DNA from 3 places in the Idiomarina sp. 29L genome. Region 2 is predicted to be linked to each of the others. Evidence: predicted binding sites of a transcription regulator. Region 2 holds the regulator's gene; each other region holds the start of a gene.

Region 1 (6,767 bases), on a different contig from region 2:
TTTGCTGCGGTGCTCCTGCTACATCAGGTACTCGAATAGGCTGAGTTGTTGCTAAACTTGTTGAAGAAGTAGCTCCACTATTCCGATTTACTTGGTAACCTTGCAAAAAATTACCCTGATTATCAACAATAAACTTATCACTATTTAACTTAAAAGCTCCTGAACGTGTATAAGTCATATCGCGAGAGCCTAAGCCGTCTGTGGTGGCAAAGAAGCCATTACCAGAAATGGCCATGTCCAGCGAGTTTTCAGTGAAGTCTAGCGTTCCCTGACTAAATTGCTGCGCCACTGACGACGTCAACACACCATCACCGACTTTCGTGTTACCGGCATTAAAAATACTGGTGGCATAAACGTCCGCAAATTCTGCGCGTGACTGTTTAAAGCCCGACGTTTTTACGTTTGAGATATTATTAGCAGTTACATCTAAGTCTTTCTGAGATGCGTTGATACCGCTGAGTGCAATATTAAATGACATAGGTCACCTCACCTGTTAACTAATTTCAGAGACATCGGAAAGCCGGATGCCACCTAATCCTTTAAGATTCAGAACAACGCCACGTTCACCGCCAGTACTGACGCTCTGAACACGCGCATGCATTTGTAATGGAAGCTCTTCGGTTTGTCCGCCAACGGTCGCATTCACTGAGAATGTGTAATTACCGGCCGGCGCTTGCTCACCCGTTGTCGTGGTTCCATCCCATTCAAACTCTTTGGTGCCTTCCGGCATGTCACCCAAGTTCAGGGTTTTCACCACAGCGCCACTAGAGTCTTTGATGTTAATCTTCACATTCTGCGCCGTTTGTGGCGTCGCTATCATGCCCGAGACGCCAGCTCCCTCTTCCAGGTTAGCCTGGTCAGTTGGCACTAACACTTTACGCCCAACCATGGTCGACGCCTGCAACGCCTGGTTTGACGTCATATCTTCTGCAAACTGGTCAAAACGTTCTGACAGCCCGGTGATACCTTCCGCCATGGTGAAGCTGGTCATTTGCGCAATCATTTGATCGTTCTCGACCGGCTTGGACGGGTCCTGCATATTCAGCTGCTCCGTCAACAGCTTGAAGAAGTCTTCCTGCTGGAGCTTCTGCTGCTCGTCAGGATCAGCGTATTTTGCGCCTTCGTCCTTCTTCCATTTCATGCTGTCGATGTAGGAGTTATTGCTTACGCCTTCCATTTGTTATCTCCTGCTTACCCTTGACCCAGACGTAATAAACGCTGCGTCATTGTTTTGGCAGTATCCGCCACCTGAACATTGGTCTGGTATGAGCGGGATGCCGAAATCATGTTGGCCATTTCTTCCATAGTGTTAACGTTCGGCTTATAGATGTAGCCATTTTCGTCCGCCATGGGGTGGTTTGGTGCGTACTCAACCTGCAAAGGGTCATTGCTTTCAACAATGCCCAGTACCTTGACGCCTGCCGCTTGTCCAGCCTGAGTCTGGTTGGTCAGGCTGTTACCACGGTAGTCGCCCTGCGCGTCGGCCAACGCCGTTGCAAAGACCGGGTTCCGGGCACGGTAAGTTTCATCGATACTGCTGCTGACCGAGTTCGCGTTCGCCAGATTACTGGCAGTGGTGTTCAGTCGCACTGACTGTGCACTCATTGCCGAACCGGTCACGTTAAAAATATTAAATAGGCTCATTGTTTTTCACCTCACCTACTGTCCGCCGCCTAGGGCTTTCTTCACACCGCTAATGCGGCCGTCAAGAAAGTTCATGGTCATTTCGTATTCCAGTGCATTCTGTGCATACAAGTTTTGTTCCAACTGCACATCAACGGTATTACCGTCACCGGTATCAGGTTGATTCGGCACACGAAACTTCTCTGTGCCCTGCGGTTTTATTTCAACATTGAAATGTTTTTCATGGGTACGCGCCATTTTGTGGGTTTCGATGCCGCGCTGTGCCTGTTGCAGCGCTTGCTGAAAATCCAGCCCTTTGGCCTTGTAACCGGGGGTATCTGCGTTAGCGATATTATTGGCAATAAGCTCCGCACGTTGGGTGCGTATGCCCAACGTGTGTTGCTGTATTCCCATAATTTTATCCATGGAAAGTGCCATTTTTTTGTCTCCACAGTGTTCGATGGTGAAGACAATGCAGGTATCGTGCCAGAAGTCCTGGCACTTATTATTGAAAAGGAGACTACGGGACGTCGTTATTTACGACGGTAGATAATACCGGGGTTGCAGCGGATCATTTCAAAGTCATCGGTTAAACCCGAAATAGACTCCGAGGCACCGAGAATAAGATAGCCCCCCGGGTTAAGTGATTGCCGAAATTGGGCAATTATTTTCCGCTTTACTTCCGGGGCGAAGTAAATAAGCACATTGCGGCAAAAGATAACGTCAAATTTGCCGAGCAATGAGTAGCTGTCCAGCAGGTTCAGGTGCCGGAAATGAATGTGCGTCTTTAGGTTATCCCTTACTTTCATCGATCCCGGCTTGCTACCATCGGTGAAGTACTTCTGCCGACGTTCTGCCGATAAGCCCCGTGCTAATGCCAGGCTGTCGTATTCGCCAATGCCACACTGTTCAAGCACTTTATTGGATATATCGGTCGCCGTTATTTTGATACCACCTCTGAGAGCGCCAGGATTCTTGGCTTTAAATTCATCATAAGTAATGGCAATGGAGTACGGCTCTTGCCCAGAGGAGCATGCTGCTGACCATATTTTTAACGGTCCCGTATGGTTTTTGTATTCAGCAAAAATACGGTCATGCAAAATTTGGAAGGGATAAGTATCACGAAACCATAAGGTTTCATTCGTTGTCATGGCGTCAATAACTGCAGCCCGTAGGGCGCGTTCACTGATTTTCATAGAACGCTTTACCAACTCTGACAACGAGTCAATATTAAAGCGCCCCATTAACGGGCTGAGCCGACTTTTGACCAAATACAATTTACTCTCGCCCAGCACAATACCGCACTGGTGCTCCAGAAACTGACGAAACTCTTGGTATTCCGATAAACTTAATTCGCGATTCGACACGTTATATTAACTGCTTCCGTTTCAATTTGTTCTTTCGGTCTGCCGTAGCCCGATAAATCACTATGCGTAGCCTGACGTTATTACGTCAGGAGCATCTCACCTGATGCAATAGCATCAGGCTACAGTTGATTTGTCTCAGGCTACGACGGTATTAAGCCATTTTTGAACGGCTGTCGCCAGCTCATCGGGATGAAATTTTGCAATGAAATCATCGGCGCCGACTTTCTTCACCATAGCTTGATTAAAGACACCACTCAATGATGTGTGCAAAATAACATGAATATCACGTAAATCGGGATCGGCTTTTACCTCTGCAGTCAGTGTATAACCATCCATGACCGGCATTTCTACATCGGAAACAATAACTGGCACATGCGTGTGTGCGCTACCACCAAGTTCTTTTGCTTTATCTTTCAGATATTCGAGTGCTTCCTTTCCGTTCTTCCTGACTTCAAGGTGAATGCCTAAAGATTGCAAAGCGCGCTTTATTTGATTACGCGCCACAGACGAATCGTCAGTGATGAGAATGGTCAAATCTTCTTTAGCGACATTAATCTCTGCGTTAGCGACTTCTTCACTCACATCGGAATTAATGGGTACGATATCAGCTAAAATACGCTCGACGTCAATAATCTCAACCAACTCGTTCTCAATTTCTGTCACTGCGGTCAGATAAGCGTCACGCCCTGCCCCTTTGGGTGGTGGCATAACATCTTCCCAATTAATGTTCATAATGCGGTCAACGCCACCGACCAGAAATCCCTGAACAGTTCTGTTGTATTCAGAAATAATGACGAAGCGGTTTTCAATGTCGGTAATAGCCGGACCACCGGTTGCCATACTCAAATCAATAATGGAGATAGCCTGACCTCGGATATGTGCGATACCTCTTACAAGCGGGTTTCGATTTGGCATTGCCGTTAACTTAGGACAAGGTAAAACTTCTCTGACCTTAAACACATTAATTCCGAAGCGTTGTTTCCCTGTTAACCTGAACAACAATAACTCCAGTCGGTTTTGTCCGACCATTTGTGTGCGCTGATTCACTGAATCGAGAATACTGGCCATGCTTCACTCCTGTAATATGGCAGGCTACCTTTGTTCGGCACGGTATTTGCTTAAACCACTATTAGCAAATATGTATTGGTCGAGCCGCCGAACTTTTGACGTTATACCGTTTTTTTCGGCAGGCAGCCAGATAACCTTAGAAGATAACGTCAGGATATTTTTATGATAGTACGTAAATCGCTGTTGATCAGTTCGCTTTTTGCAATAACGATTTTGCTCTTGGGCTTTACCCCAAATAATGCGCTGGCACAAAGTAATGACGTACGTCTCGATTATAAGGCATTACAGACTCTGGCGCATGATTTTGTTCGCTCTCGGGTCAGTGCACCGGAAAGTGGCCGCATTGACGTTGTTGCGAATAACCTGGATCCCCGAATGACAGCAAAACGATGTTCAGCGGCACCAGAGGTTGGCTTAGCGAGCAACGCAAGGTTAGATGGCTACACAACCGTAGAAATTAAGTGTGCTTCCGCAAACGGTTGGCGAACCTATGTGCCGGTCAGAATTTACCGCTATAAAAATGTGGTCACCGCATCGGGTCCTATGTCTCCGGGCCAAATGATTAGCGAAAGTGATTTGACCTTTGCCGAAGTCGACCTAAACCAAATACGTTCAAACGTTTATACAACGAAGGAACTATTGGTTGGCGCTCGCGTCAAAAAGCGCATTGGCGCCGGTCAGGCAATTCGACCAAGCGATACCTGCCTTGTTTGTGAGGACCAAACGGTTACAATAGTGGCTAAGAATAAGGCATTAAGAATTACCGCTGACGGAAAAGCGTTAGCTGACGGCTTAAAAGGCGAATCGGTTGTTGTGAAAAACGCCCGCTCAGGCAAGTCGATAGAAGCGGTTGTGACAGGGCTGAACGAGGTTACCGTCAACCTTTAAAATACTTTACAAAAAAGTGGATTTTTTAGTTAAGTTTTTTCGGGTATGGTCGATAAATAACCGAGACTTACTATCTAGCGAGGCAACACAATGGCTATTAACATTAATAATGCTGGACTGAAAAACACCAGTATCGAAAACAAATCAAGCAATCGCCAGGTTCAAAACGGCCAGGCGGGTAATTCTGCATCGGTTGCTCAGAAAGGCGGTGACGCGGTTTCTTTGACCAGCGAAGCGCAACAACTGGGCGGATTGCAGGAAAAGGCCATGAACAGCAGTGGTATCGACCAAGCTAAAGTGGACAGAATTAAAGCAGAAATTGAAAGCGGCTCATACAAAATTAATGTTGAGCAGTTAGCGTCAAAACTTGCGCAGTTTGAATCTGACCTTTTCGCTGGCGGTAACGACGAATAATGACGGAAGTTGCGTCGGTTAACCAATTGCTTGATGACATGGCGGAGTCGCTAGATAGGCTGGCTTTGCTGCAACAGCGTGAGCTAAATGCCATTGTCGATCGCGAGCATGCCGACGTTCCTGCTATTACTTCCGAAAAAGAAAAAGCTCTGGCCGAAGTGACACGCCTCGACACTTTGTTGTCAGAGCACCCCGATAAAGACACGCTGAAAGAAGACCCTCAGTTAGCCACTGCGGTTGAGTCTATTAAGCAAACCCTTGCCAATATCCAACACCAAAACCAAGTCAATGAGCGTGTTGTTCAATCCACTCTGAACAGCATTGATCAGCTCAAGCAAAGTATTTTACAGTCAGCCCGCAAAGACTCTCTTACCTACAATAGTAAAGGCAAAATTCGTTAAAGAATTCTGCGTTTCAGCCGTTATAACGATTAGTACGTTTTAGTCCTTAGGGGTCGTTATGACAAAGCAAATTTTGACACTGGGTATTGTTCTTTCATCAATGGTCTTAAGTGGCTGTGCGGCTTATAACAACCTTGTGTACGATCAAAAGCACGTCGAATGGGAAACTCAAACGCCTGACACCTTTCCGGTATTAAACGCGGTTGGCTATGCGCCTATTGAAAAGCAATCAGGTGACTCGGCTCAAGTGAAAGACCTAAACGCGATGCGTGCCTCTAAGCTGGCTGCGTATCGCGAACTTGCGGAACAAGTGTATGGACAACGCATTGCCGGCAGCAGCTCAGTGGAAGACTGGGCGTTGAATAACGATAGCTTCCAAGCATCGGTTGACGGCGTTATTCGTGGCGCCGAAGTCGTGAAGACGTATACTGTTGGAGAGTATTACGCAACAGAACTGCGCTTAGACTTCGAAAAAGTTCACCGCTTGTATCAAAGTACTAACCGACAGCAAAAAGTAAAACGCGTTGTATATTATTAAGAGCGCATTTAGCCTATAGTTTGGCAAGGTTCTTGCAGTTAATTTCAGAGAAAGCCACATAAGACAAAGACCGACAATAAATCGACACTTTGGATGAATCTGGGATACGACACATGAACTGGAAGACCTTGCTTTTACTCGCGTCACTTATTTTCCTTGCGTTTCCAAGCAGCGCCCGCTGGATTGAAGCACAAGGTACCGCACGCATTGTTAATGGCGACGTCGAGAAAGCGCGCCAGCAAGCCATTGAAAACGCTCTTCAACAAGCTTTGCTCTCTTCTGGTGGCAGTATCAGCAGCATTCAGCAGGTTGTTGATGGCGTCCTGAGTAACACAGAAACCCAGTGGACCAGTCGTGGCAATGTCGATCAAGTTTCTATCGTTCGAGAGGAAGTTCGAGACGATCGTGTCGTGGTTTTACTACGCGCAGACATTTGGAACCGCGAGGGCGAATGCGCCCGCAGTAGCT
Region 2 (6,767 bases):
CAACAGGATAAGTCGCTACAGCAGCTTTGCCAGCAAATGGGAACCGGGCTTTTGGTGACTGAAGTCATGGGGCAGGGCGTTAACCTCGTTAACGGCGACTATTCTCGCGGCGCTGCAGGCTTTTGGGTCGAAAATGGCGAAGTTCAGTACCCAGTTGAAGAAGTCACAATAGCTGGCAACTTAAAAGATATGCTGGCGAACATCGTTGCTATTGGCAACGATACCGATGAACGACATGCATTGCACACTGGCTCTGTACTGTTAGAACAAATGAGTGTGGCAGGTCATTAGCCTGCCTTTACAACACTAAGGCGCTTAAGAAAGCAGGAGAGTCGCTGAGCCAAGGAAGGCGAAAATACCGACGACATCGGTCACCGTGGTTAAAATTACGCCACCGGCAAGTGCAGGGTCAATGTTAAAACGCTTCAACATAAGCGGAACGGTTGCCCCCGCCAGCCCTGCGGCTAATAGGTTCATCATCATAGCGAACGCGATAATACCGCCAACCAGTAAGTCTTGCTTCCAAAGCGCAACGACTGCAGCAATAAGCACCGACCATATTACGCCGTTTAAGAAGCCTATCGCGAGCTCTTTACCGATTAACCATCGGGAGTTACTGGATCCGATATGGCCGAGCGCCATACCTCGAATAACCAGTGTTAAGGTTTGACTACCGGCAATGCCGCCCATACTAGGAACTATGGTGTTCAAAATAGCCAGTATGGCCATTTGCGCCAGTATGTCTTCAAACAGTGAACTGACCATGGCGGCTAATAAGGCTGTCACCAAGTTAACCGCAAGCCATACGGTACGGCGGCGGGTACTTTTCAATACCGGCGCAAAGGTATCCTCGTCATCTTCCAAGCCCGCCATACTGAGCATCGAGTGCTGAGCTTCTTCACGAATAATATCAACTACATCATCGATCGTAATACGACCCACAAGTTGTTGCTCACTATCGACAACCGGTGCAGAAACCCAGTCATGTCGCTCAAAAAGCTTAGCCACTTCGGTTTCTTCCATATCGACGGGTATGGTCGTAATATCCGATGACATAATTTCATCGATGCGGCGGCTGGGGTCGACTGTAAGTAACTGAGTCAACGAAATCTCACCAGTGACTTTCTCATTGCGATCAACGACATAGAGTTTATCGGTTGCTTCGGGTAACTCTCCTTTAAGGCGCAGATAACGCAATACAACGTCGATAGTGACGTCTGAGCGTACGGTAATGGTATCGGTATTCATGATACCACCAGCGCTGTCTTCGGCGTAGGAAAGAGCGGTTTCTGCCCGCTCCCGGTCGCCTTCGTCCATGGACTTTAAGACTTCCTGATACACCGGCTCCGGCAAACCACGCAGAACGTAGGCGAGGTCATCGGTGTCCATGCCTTCGGTCGCTGCCGCCAGATTTTCCGGAGCCATCTGACGAATAATGTCTTTCTGAACTTCTTCGTTCAGCTCTTCAAGAATTTCACCGTGCTCGTCAATATCGACCAGCTTCCAGATTTTAGAACGGCTTTTCGGTGGAGAAGACTCTAACAGTAAAGCGACATCGCAGGCCGGCATGTTGTGCAGCATGCGTCGAGCTGCCACGAACATACCGTCGGCTAACGCAGAGTTAACCTCCTGAATTCGTTGCATGGCGTATTCTTTATCGGACAGCTCGGCTATCATTGGTTACTCGTTTTCCTCAAAGCGATCTTCGAACAATTCGCTCACCGCTATTAATGCGTCTTCTGCGTCATCGCCTTCGGCACAAACTTCGACCGACTTACCTTGTTGACTGGCGAGCAGCATTAAGCACATAACACTGGCAGCGTTAACGCATTGTTCACCCTGCTGAACGGTAATTTCTGACTTGAATGACTGTGTGAGCTGCGCAAGTTTGGTCGCAGCCCTAGCATGAAGGCCCAGTTTATTGCGTATAACAAGCGTCTTGCAAGCTTTACTCATGCTGCTTTAACTCCCGGTGACGAACCTGAACTTTCACTGATTTTTGTTCAAAGCGCTCCGCTAACTGCTGTGAAATATAAACGGAGCGATGCTGCCCACCAGTACAGCCTGTCGCAATCGTTAAATAGCTGCGGTTACTGCGTTGAAAGTGAGGCAGCCAAGTGCCTAAAAAGTTTTCGAGCTGATAGACAAACTTCGTGACCAACGGCTGTTGGCGAAAATAATGCTGTACGTCTGCATCTAAGCCGGTTAGCAACTTCAGTTCAGGTTGCCAGTGCGGGTTTGGTAATATGCGTGCATCAAATACAAAATCAGCGTCTTTCGGCAGTCCATACTTAAAACCAAAAGACTGAAAAACGATAATCAGTTTTTTGTCTGCTCGGCCGAGCACACGCTCGCGCACTTCTTCACTTAACTGGTGTAACGATAAGTCGCTGCTGTCCAGGCGCCAGGTGGCGCGCTCCATAATTGGTTCGAGCAACTTCCGTTCTGCCTGAAGCGCATCAACTAAAGGTAACTCCTTTTGTGAGAGCGGGTGCAAACGGCGTGTTTCACCAAAGCGCTTCAGTAAGGTGTTGTCGTCGGCATCAATGAACAGTACTTCTGGTTCAACCCCTTTGGGTAAAAAGTTTAGCGAGTCAAGCAGCTCTTCCGAATGTTCGGGCAGGTTTCTAACGTCAATGCTGATGGCAATTTTTGAATACTGCTCCATGACCGCATGAACCAGCGTGGGAAGTAGGCTAATGGGTAAGTTGTCGACGCAGTAAAAGCCAAGATCCTCGAGTACTCGAAGGGCGATAGTTTTACCCGATCCCGAGCGACCACTGACAATAATCAGTTGCATGGCTTATCTTCACCTTCCCCAATAAATAATTGATAAAGTGCGTTGTCACTTTCAGCGTTCCGAAGCGCGCGGGTGCAGTCTTTGTCATTCATGCGACGGGCAACGGCTGCTAATGTCTGCAAATGATTTTCATGCTCTGACTCTGGCACTAACAGCGCAAAAATAATGTCCACAGGTTGGTTATCAATCGCGTCAAACTCGATTGGCTCGTCTAACGTCAATAACACCGCAACCGGATGGCTGGCTTTAGCGAGTCGCCCATGAGGAATAGCAATACCTAAACCAATACCGGTACTTCCTAAGCGTTCACGGTTAACCAAGCTTTCAAAAATGTCATGACGAGTAATGCCTGACAGTTTTGGCGCGACAATTTGGCTAATGGTTTCTAATAACCGCTTTTTACTTGCACCCTCGACTGCACACCTGGTGCAGTCGGGGCTTAACAACTCACTTATTTGCATGGACTAATGCTTTTTCATTTTTTCTTTGTGTTTAATAACCTGACGGTCAAGCTTATCGATTAAACCATCAATGGCTGCGTACATATCATCGTGAACAGAGTCAGCGAAAATCTCGCCGCCGTTCAGGTGCACGGTAGCTTCCGCTTTTTGATTCGTTTTTTCAACATTAAGGATGACGTGAACGTTGGTGATATGGTCAAAATGGCGCTCTAACTTAGCAAATTTTGTGTCCACATACTCACGTAGAGACTCAGTGATATCGATATGATGACCAGTAAGATTAATTTGCATAACGTCTTCCTTCTGCAGTTTACAAGTTATAAAAGACTCTTGCGTTGACTCGATGAGGGAATATTCAGTGATTCCCGATACTTCGCAATTGTCCTCCTCGCTACTTTGATGCCTTGCTCGGCTATCAGTTCAGCGATTTTGCTGTCGCTTAATGGTTTGCTACGGTTTTCTGCAGCGACTAACTTCTTAATTAAAGCACGTATTGCGGTACTTGAACACTCACCTCCACCTTCTGTACTGACATGGCTAGAGAAAAAGTATTTTAATTCAAAAATGCCTCGTGGGCAGTGCAGAAACTTCTGCGTTGTTACCCGTGAAATGGTGCTTTCATGCATTTCCACGGCTTCAGCGACATCATTGAGTACCATTGGTTTCATGGCCTCTTCACCGTACTCAAAAAAGCCCTGCTGGCGCTGAACAATACAGTTGGCAACTTTCAACAGCGTTTCATTGCGACTCTCCAGACTTTTAATAAACCAACGCGCTTCCTGTGTATGGTTTTTAATGTACTGACTGTCTGCCGAGGACTTCGCCGCTTTACTCAGTGCCGCGTATTCTTCATTGACCTTTAATTTAGGTACGCTATCCGGGTTTAATTCGACCACCCAGCGACCATTCTTTTTCATGACCGCAACGTCAGGAATCACGTACTCAACTTCTTGTTGAGCAACTTGTTCGCCCGGGTGCGGGTGCATTTGCTGAATCAGCCGCATGACTTCACGTAAGTCATTTTCGGTTAATTTGAGCTTTTTCTGGATATTGCGGAAGTCTCGGTTGCCCAGCAAGTCCATATGCTCGCTAACCAGAGTGATAGCAGCGAGCTTAAACGGCGTGCTGTCGTCCAGTTGTCGTAATTGAATCGCCAGGCACTCGCTGACGGTACGTGCGCCGACACCGACTGGGTCAAAGTGTTGGATGCGCTTGAGTACCATGCAGACTTCTTCTTCGCCAACCTCGGGTAAGCGCACAGACTCAATAATGTCTTCAATATTCGTTGTTAAATAACCATTGTCGTCAATGGCTTCGATAATGGCTTCGCCAATCGCAGTGTCTTCTTCAGAAAAGTGCGACAGTTGCATTTGCCAAATCAGATGGTCTTGCAAAGACTCGCTCGTTGAGCCTTGGTACACCTCATAGTCACCGTCGTAGGATTTGCCGTTTGAGGCCGCTCCGGTAGCAGGAGTCGACGATGAATAGGTATCATCCCATGTGCTGTCCACAGGGAGGTCTTCTGGCATTTCCTGAGTTTTTATAACATCGGAGGTTTCACGCTGACTGTCGTCTTTATTTGACGAATGAGGGGAGTCGGTGCTGTCACCGTCATGAGGTTGTTCGCTTTCAACTTCCAGTAACGGGTTATTGTCCAGCGCGTCCTGAATTTCAGCCTGTAAGTCGAGCGAAGAAAGCTGCAGCAAGCGTATCGCTTGTTGTAACTGAGGCGTCATGGTCAGTTGCTGACCAATTTTTAGCTGCAGACTTTGTCTCATGGTTATCGTCCCGGTATCACGTTAAAGGGTGAACTGCTCACCGAGGTAAACATCTTTAACCTGTTGATTCGATAATATACTTTCTGCATCTCCGCTGGCAATAAGTTCTCCGTGACTAACAATGTACGCATGCTCACAAACGGACAAGGTTTCTCTGACATTGTGGTCTGTAATAAGTACACCAATACCACGCTGCTTTAAATGTTCAACAATTTTCTTAATGTCGATAACCGAAATTGGGTCGACGCCTGCAAAGGGCTCATCCAGAAGAATAAACGTGGGCTCTGCGGCAAGGGCGCGGGCAATTTCGACACGACGTCTCTCACCGCCGGATAAGCTCATCCCCAGACTGTTCGCAATATGACCAATATTGAACTCTTCAAGAAGCGAGTCGAGCTGTTCTTCGCGAGCGTCCGCTGAAAGCTCTTTACGGGTTTCTAATATCGCCATCAGGTTATCGCGCACGGTCAGCTTTCTGAAAATCGATGCTTCTTGCGGTAGATAACCAATTCCGCGGCGAGCACGCTCATGCATTGGCAGAGACGTTAGGTCGTCTTTGTCTAGTAAAATCTGGCCTTTGTCGCTGTTGATTAAGCCGACAATCATATAAAACGTCGTTGTTTTCCCCGCACCATTGGGCCCTAAGAGCCCAATAATCTGGCCCTGACTGACCTCCAGGCTAACGTCCTTTACAACCTGACGACGCTTAAAGCTTTTGGCAAGATGTTTGACTCGTAAGGTGGCCATAATTAAGGGTTCTCGTTGTCGGTTTTGTCGTCTTTTGTTTTCGGCGTAAATATCGTAATTACGCGCCCGTTATCGGCATCAGAGCTGCTTGCAGAGATCGTCTGTGCGGCTAAGTCGTAGACGATCGTATCACCGCTTGAACTGCTTGTGCCCTGAGAGATTTTCGCGTCCCCGCTGAGCTCGAGACGTTGTTCGACTTGGAAGTAGGTTATTTTATTTGCCTGAGCGCTAATATCGTTGCCGTTTTCCAGGGTCTGCGTGTAGGTTGCCGGTGAACCTTCTGCAATAAAGGTGTCCGCCTGCTCGCCGCTTTCGCTGGCAGAGGCTTCGAGTCGGTCCGCCTTAATAAGTAGTGTGCCCTGACGGATAACAACATTGTCAGTAAGTACTAACTTATTGTTTTTTATGTCGAATTGCTCATGGCTTGACTCGACTTCCATCGGCTTTTTAAAGTCAGCCTTTCCTTGCGCCATCGCCGTCAAAGGCAATGCGATAAGCACAAAAAAGCTAAGACTTAGGCTGGAAAACCGTTTTAACATGTCGTTTTAACTCCATCATTTCTGCGCTCATGTCGGCGCTTAAACCATCTCCGCGAACTTCCACTTGCGGACCTCGCATTAATACCGGGTATTCAGTGCTCATTGATTCATTGGCTAAGTCGATAACCAGATATTCTGTCATAACGCGCTGTATGGGAGAACTTTCCTGCAATGCTAATATTTCAACGCTACGCTCCAGAATCAGCGTTTTATCATCGTAAAAGGTACCCTGCTCGGCGGTGACTTGCCAGGTCTCTGTGCCGTCTTCCGAAAATATTGAGTATTGAGGCTGCTTGAGCTCGGTTAAACCTATTTGGTTGTAATGAGCCATTTCTTCTGAGCGAATCTTATGCGCCAGGACGCCATCACTTTCAAATATTTTGGTTTCAAGTCCGTAGGCGGTAAAATCTGGCTGCATCAGTTTGGTCGCCGTGGCAGCGCT
Region 3 (6,767 bases), 320 kb from region 2:
GAATAATCAAACGGTACAGCGACATCATCTGCTCTTGTGACGTGACCATCAGACCATGATTGCCGTGGTCGTCACTGTAATCTTCTATTAGTGCGGCACCACGGCTGCCAAGCGCGCCATCGGCGTATATTTTAACGCTGCGGATAGTCAGCTTATCGTCGTCTGTCTGGTAGGGGCCTTCTGCCAGCAGCTGCGGCAATTTGGGCTCTGTTGCCGCTAGCATACCGTAAATACGCAGTGGCATGAGTTCCTGATTATGCAGACCTTTATACACCGACACTTCGTCGGCACTGATGCCTGCGTCATGAACCGACGTGATACCGCGCTCAACCAAATGCTCGAAGGCGAGCTGGAAAGCTTTGCGTTGCTGTTCAAAGCTGGCTTCCGGTATGACCTTTTCAACGAGCTGCATGGCATTATCGATTAAAACACCGGTTGGCTGACCGTTTTCATCTTTGACGATTTCGCCACCATCAGGAGATACGGTGTCTTTATCAATGCCCGCTAACTGTAACGCTTCTGAATTAGCCCAGCCAGCGTGGCCGTCAACGCGGGTGAGCCAAACGGGGCGTTCGTTAACTAGCTCGTCAAGGTCGCTGGCGCGCGGGAAACGTTTTTCTTCCCAGTTCTCCTGGTTCCAGCTGCGCCCGGTTATCCAGGGGAGAGACGGCTGTGTGTCTGCATAGCGTTTAACACGTTGAGCAGCGTCTTTTACTGATGTGCTGTCGCGTAAGTCCACCTGTAATAAGCTGTTCCCTAAACCCAGAACGTGTCCGTGTGCATCAATAAGGCCGGGGAGAACAGTTTTGCCTTGCAAGTTGATGATATCGTCGGTGTTTGAATAGCGTTGGTTTAGCTCGTCACCACCAATGGCCTTAATCTTACCGTTATCTATCAGCATGGACGAAAATTGCTGTAATACCGCATTTTCTCCGGCAGGGCTGGTTAGTGTATACCCATTGGCGTTGGTATATAACGTATCGGCAACCGCTGTTGCGCTTAAAAGCGCACTGGTAATGGAAGCGGTGGCAATGGATGTTAATGAAAAACGACGTGATAAAGACATACTCACAACACTCTTTTATTTTTTAAGTAAAGTCACACTATAGCGTTTTTTAGCGCGAATAAACCAGACAGCGGAATAAACTTTTTGTTAACGAAATTAACAACTCATCTTGGATAGACAACATCACCAACCAAAATACTTGCTGTCTGTTATATTTTAGGTATGCTAAAAGTTAATTTTAGAACGGGTAATTTGGACGTCGGAATGAAGATTCTCATTATAGACCCTGAGTTTTTTATGCGTGCAGGGCTCATACAGCTTTTAACGAATTATGCGAATCAGCCTTCGATTTATGAAGCCGACTCGTTTGAAGTGGCAGAAAGCTACCTGTCCGCCGATAAGTACGACCTCATTTTCTTAGATATGGACTTACCAGACGCGGAAATTCGTCCGGCGCTGCAGAAAATCAAAAAAGAAGCGCCGATGGCACACTTGGTTGTCTTTACGCGCCCGCGCTCTATTTCAGAGGTTCGACAGGTGCTTGCTGCCGGGGTGCGCAGTTACTTACCAAAAGACAGTACGGCCGAACAAGCGAAATTAGCGGTTCGTGCGTTACTCAATGGTGACCGTTACATCCCGGATGACCCTTACCTTAACGAGCCTCGCGATAAATCCAGCGGTGCCGAGGGCTTTTTGTCGCCACGTCAGCTGGAAATTATGCAGCTGTTAGCACAAGGTTTGTCGAACAAAGAAATAGCCAATATTCTGGGTATTACTGAGGGCACCATCCGCGTGCACTTGTCGGCAATATTTAAAGCCATAAAGGTGTCTAATCGTACGGAAGCGACACTTTGGTACTTATTACGTCAAAAGAAGCTGGTTGACTGATAACGTCGTATGTCGTTAAACCGCCTCATCGCAGAGCTGGAAAAGCATCAACACGCCCCCACTGAGCAGTGGAATCCGCCGTATTGTGGAGAAATCCCAATACGAATTGATGGCGAAGGGCGTTGGTATTATCAGGACAGTGAAATTCAAAGGCAGGCACTGGTAAAACTTTTTGCCTCTGTACTCGTAAGAGAAGGTGACGATTACTTTCTGGTCACACCGGCTGAAAAAGTGAAGATTACCGTCGATGATGCCCCTTTTTTGGTGGTCGATTGGGAACAACGCACAGAAGATGGCGAAAGCCTCTTGCTGTTAACAACCAATATCGGTGATACTCTGGTTTTGAGTTCTGAACATCCGTTACAAATTAAAGAGGGTGTTCCTTACGTTATGATGCCAAGAGAGCTCGAAGCCAAAGTGCATCGAAATGTATTTTATCAGTGGGTATCGATTGCACAGACTCGAGAAGTTGATGGAAAAGAGCAGTGGTTTCTTTCCAGTGCGGGCGAGACCTTTGTATTGGGCTACGTGAACTAGGACGTTGCGGTAATTCGTCTATGGTAAAAACAAGAACAGTTTATCTGGTTGAGCAACATCCCGCTCGCAGGCAGCACTTTGAGACAGTTCTGACCTTTATTGGCGAGTCTGTAAAAGTTGTTGAGCCCGAGCAGTTACTGAGCTTAAGTCCAGCCGAGGCTTTATGCGTGATAGCCGGTACAGGTGTTGATAATCTACGGGACTTGGCCAGTAATGCGCCGCACTTACCCTTTATTTGTGCTGCTAGTGAACATGAAAGTGCTTTAGAAAAAGCCAATGTTCTGGGGCCTTTAGACGACTCGTTTGACTATTTCAGCCTATCTAACCTGTTGCATTACTGCCAGGCTTATCACCAGCAAATGCCCGGCCGTAAAGCGAATAAACAACACCCAAAGCGCTCTCATTTAGAACAAACTCTCATTGGCCAGGGGCGTGCGATGAAGCACGTACGGCAACTTATAGAGCAAGTCGCGGGAACCGATGCCAACGTCCTGATTCTGGGCGAGTCGGGGACGGGTAAAGAAGTCGTGGCCAGAGGTGTTCATGACTTGTCAGAGCGGCATAAAGGTCCGTTCGTCCCCGTAAATTGCGGTGCAATTCCCGGGGACCTGTTAGAAAGTGAATTATTTGGCCATGAGAAAGGTGCCTTTACCGGAGCGATAGGCGCTCGAAAGGGACGTTTTGAGTTGGCGCAAGGCGGCACTCTGTTTCTGGATGAAATTGGCGATATGCCAATGCCAATGCAGGTAAAATTACTGCGGGTATTGCAAGAGCGGACATTTGAACGAGTGGGTGGCAGTAAAAGTATCGCTGCCGACGTTCGTGTGGTAGCCGCCACCCACCGTGAGCTCGAACAAATGATTATCGACGGCAAATTCAGGGAAGACTTGTATTACCGCTTGAATGTATTCCCGATTGAAATGCCCGCCCTGCGCGAGCGTCAGGAAGACGTGCCACTGTTGATGCAGGAGCTGACGCAGCGCTTTAAAAAGGAGAGGGGCGTTGGCGTGCGTTTTACTGAGCGAGCGCTTGAGTCATTGTCTTACCACCGCTGGCCGGGAAATGTTCGGGAACTGACCAACTTAATTGAGCGGTTAACCATTATGCATCCTGACAGTCTGGTTGATGTGTCAGACTTGCCCCCTAAGTATCAACATATTGATCACAGTAGCCCCACGCCGGACTATCCCGAAGAAATGCTGGAACGCGAAGCGCTGAATGCCATTTTCTCTGATTCGGAAGACGATGAAGCGCTTGAGGAATCGGGAGCTTCTTCCATTGACCCAGAATTACCTGATGACGGTGTGAACTTAAAAGATATGCTCAGCGAAATTGAAACGGGAATGATAGCCCAGGCGCTCGAAAAGTCTGACTGGGTGGTTGCTAAGGCGGCCGATCTGCTGAGTATGCGCCGTACGACGCTGGTTGAAAAGATGAAAAAATACGGCATTCAAAAAGACGACTAACCGCTTCCGTCGACTTTTTGACAATGTAACTTATTGAAAATAAAAGATAATTTACTGGCATCTATTTTGCATTACTACGCTTAATTAAAACGTAGTATGACGTGGGAGATGTCAGTATGGCGACCTACCATCAAATTATTGATGCAATGCCCAATGCCGTGATTTTGCTGGACAGTCACGGTGTTGTGGATTACTGCAATGACAACGCGCAATCATTACTCGAACATTCCTTAAAAGGTGAAGTCTGGCGTGATCTCGTCGCAACATTGTTTGCGCCCAAAGCCGATGACTGGCACGAAGTGTCCTTAAAAAGTGGACGGCGCGTTCGTATTGATACCTCTGAGGTGAATGAAAAGCCGGGGCAGCTGATTGTTTTGACGGACTTGACCGAAACCCGTCAGCTGCAACAACGTATTTCTCACTTACAACGGTTATCATCGATGGGGAAAATGGTGGCGTCCTTAGCGCATCAAATACGCACGCCGTTGTCCGCAGCCATTCTCTACGCTCAAAATTTGTCACAAGGCATGATATCACCAGTAAAACAGCAGCGCTTTTCCCATAAATTGTTGTCCAGGCTTCATAATTTAGAGCAGCAGGTCAACGATATGTTGCTGTTTGCAAAAAGCGGTGAAAAACCGGTTTTGGAAGAACTGACGACACAAAGTTTGTTGACCACGGTAGCGTCCAACGTTGAATCTTATGCGACTCAGCATCACGTCACGATTAATATGCCTGATGAAATGAACAGTGCGATCTTAAAAGGTAATAAAACCGCGTTAACGGGTGCATTACAAAATTTGATTAATAATGCGATTGACGCCAGCCAGCAGGGGCAGGAAGTACTGGTGAAAACGCACCTTGAAAGTAGTCACTGGTGTGTGTCTGTTATTGATGCGGGCGCCGGCATTGAAAAAGACAAGCAATCACAAATATTCACGCCATTTTTTACCGGTAAGTCAAACGGCACCGGGTTGGGATTAGCTGTGGTTCAAACCGTTTTGCGAGCCCATAACGGTCGCATTGATTGGGAAAGCGAGCCTGGCAAAGGCAGTCGGTTTACGCTGTCTATTCCGGTTCACAGTTTTCAGGAGCCGTCGCTGGAAGAGGTACGTTATGGTTAACAGTGAAATGACAACCGCGCGCACGGTACTGGTGGTTGAAGACGATGTTTCATTGCGTGAAGCAATCATCGACACGCTTGAGCTTGCTGATTGCCAATGTCTGGAAGCCGCAAATGGCGAAGAAGCACTGGTGGCACTAAAAGAGACGAAAGTGTCTCTGGTGATTAGTGACGTACAAATGCCTGGCGTTGATGGCTTACAATTGCTACGTAGCATGAACCGGCAGCAGTACGATATTCCGGTCATCATGATGACCGCGTTCGCGAAAGTCGATGATGCGGTTATCGCCATGCGAGAAGGAGCCGTCGATTATTTGACGAAGCCATTTTCCATCGAAAAGCTGCAAACGCTCGTGCAGCGTTATTTACCGGACGGCGCGATTGATGATGTCAGTCCAGTGGCTGAAGAAGCGGCGAGTCAGCAAGTATTTGCGATGGCGAAACGTGTTGCAGACAGTGATGCCAGTGTGATGATTACCGGACCGAGCGGCACCGGTAAAGAAGTGCTGGCGCGTTATATCCACAAGCATTCAAATCGCACACAGGCACCTTTTGTCGCCATTAACTGTGCGGCAATACCCGAAAATATGCTGGAGTCCATGCTGTTTGGTTACGAGAAAGGCGCATTTACCGGTGCTACTCAGTCGCAACCGGGTAAGTTTGAATTAGCGCAGGGCGGTACAATTTTATTGGATGAAATCACCGAAATGCCGCTGCATTTGCAGGCGAAGCTGTTGCGGGTTTTGCAGGAAAAGCAGGTAGAGCGCCTAGGCTCTCGGAAAACTATTCAGTTAGATGTCCGAATTCTTGCAACGTCAAACCGAGATTTACAGCAGGCTGTGGCACAAGGGGCGTTCCGCGAAGATTTAATGTATCGACTGAACGTCTTCCCGCTGCACTGGTTACCTTTGGCCGAGCGACCTGCGGATATTCTGCCGTTGGCGGAAAACCTGTTGCAGCGACACAAACAGCGCTCGGGTATAAAAACGCCGGTTTCCTTTAGTGAGCAGGCAAAACATCGCTTAACGGAATATCACTGGCCAGGGAATGTCCGGGAACTGGAAAACGTTGTACAGCGTGCGTTGGTTTTGCACCGAAACGAAGTTATTGAACCCGATGATTTGATGTTGCAGTTGAACCAACAGTCGAGTGCACCCGTGAGTAATGAGACTGTCTTTCCTGAGCAAGTCAGTCAGTCTGAAAAAAGTAATGAAGAGCAGACTGTGCGTGCTACCGACACAGCGGATAAGCTGGATGATTCATTGTTCCATCAAGAGTACCGAATTATCAAAGACGCGCTTCAGCGTCATCAGGGCAAACGCAAGCCCGTCGCTGATGAGCTAGGCATTAGTCCACGCACATTACGCTATAAATTAGCGAAGATCCGCGAACAGGGTCTCTCCATAAATTAAAGTTGGCATTCCACTTGCATAATACCTGTTAAGAATTGTAAACGATGATTTTTTGACGGGGTGAATTATGAAAGTGGAAGCCAACGCACTCTACCAGCAGATGCAGGCAATGTCTGCTCAGGCGTCTCAAAGCGACAAGGCAACCAATGTTAATGCCCTTCCGGGAAATACTGCGAATGCCGACTTTTCGAATATGCTGAAAAGCGCTATCGATAATGTTAACGAGCTGCAGCAAACCTCGGGCGATTTAAAAACTCGTATGGAGCTTGGCGACCCCAATGTCACGTTGGAACAAACCATGATAGCCAGTCAAAAATCAAGCATTGCCTTTGAGG

The links. The regulator sigma-54, encoded in region 2, starts transcription at its own class of promoters, with help from an activator protein. The targets are predictions, from matches to a motif close to GTTGGCACGNNNNTNGNNT.
Region 1: a site for sigma-54 is predicted at 4,092-4,110, ahead of flgA (flagellar basal body P-ring formation chaperone FlgA). Genes of this name have one in related genera too.
Region 3: a site for sigma-54 is predicted at 3,951-3,969, ahead of EST55_RS03890 (PAS domain-containing sensor histidine kinase). Genes of this name have one in related genera too.

What each region holds. Positions count from the first base shown of each region.
Region 1 covers NZ_SDJS01000001.1:26,809-33,575, reverse strand. Annotated here, with positions in the region: gene flgE (flagellar hook protein FlgE) at 1-478, opposite strand, end outside; gene flgD (flagellar hook assembly protein FlgD) at 494-1,177, opposite strand; gene flgC (flagellar basal body rod protein FlgC) at 1,192-1,644, opposite strand; gene flgB (flagellar basal body rod protein FlgB) at 1,660-2,061, opposite strand; gene EST55_RS00130 (protein-glutamate O-methyltransferase CheR) at 2,157-2,990, opposite strand; gene EST55_RS00125 (chemotaxis protein CheV) at 3,126-4,058, opposite strand; gene flgA (flagellar basal body P-ring formation chaperone FlgA) at 4,221-4,946, shown strand; gene flgM (flagellar biosynthesis anti-sigma factor FlgM) at 5,037-5,360, shown strand; gene EST55_RS00110 (flagellar protein FlgN) at 5,360-5,761, shown strand; gene EST55_RS00105 (LPP20 family lipoprotein) at 5,820-6,299, shown strand; gene EST55_RS00100 (flagellar assembly protein FlgT) at 6,413-6,767, shown strand, end outside.
Region 2 covers NZ_SDJS01000002.1:345,138-351,904, reverse strand. Annotated here, with positions in the region: gene pmbA (metalloprotease PmbA) at 1-291, shown strand, start outside; gene mgtE (magnesium transporter) at 316-1,677, opposite strand; gene EST55_RS05325 (HPr family phosphocarrier protein) at 1,681-1,956, opposite strand; gene rapZ (RNase adapter RapZ) at 1,949-2,800, opposite strand; gene ptsN (PTS IIA-like nitrogen regulatory protein PtsN) at 2,791-3,261, opposite strand; gene hpf (ribosome hibernation promoting factor) at 3,265-3,552, opposite strand; gene EST55_RS05305 (RNA polymerase factor sigma-54) at 3,579-5,039, opposite strand; gene lptB (LPS export ABC transporter ATP-binding protein) at 5,061-5,786, opposite strand; gene lptA (lipopolysaccharide transport periplasmic protein LptA) at 5,789-6,325, opposite strand; gene lptC (LPS export ABC transporter periplasmic protein LptC) at 6,294-6,767, opposite strand, start outside.
Region 3 covers NZ_SDJS01000002.1:21,138-27,904, reverse strand. Annotated here, with positions in the region: gene EST55_RS03910 (amidohydrolase) at 1-1,066, opposite strand, end outside; gene EST55_RS03905 (response regulator transcription factor) at 1,271-1,894, shown strand; gene EST55_RS03900 (DUF1285 domain-containing protein) at 1,904-2,431, shown strand; gene EST55_RS03895 (sigma-54 dependent transcriptional regulator) at 2,452-3,897, shown strand; gene EST55_RS03890 (PAS domain-containing sensor histidine kinase) at 4,014-5,021, shown strand; gene EST55_RS03885 (sigma-54 dependent transcriptional regulator) at 5,014-6,432, shown strand; gene fliE (flagellar hook-basal body complex protein FliE) at 6,500-6,767, shown strand, end outside.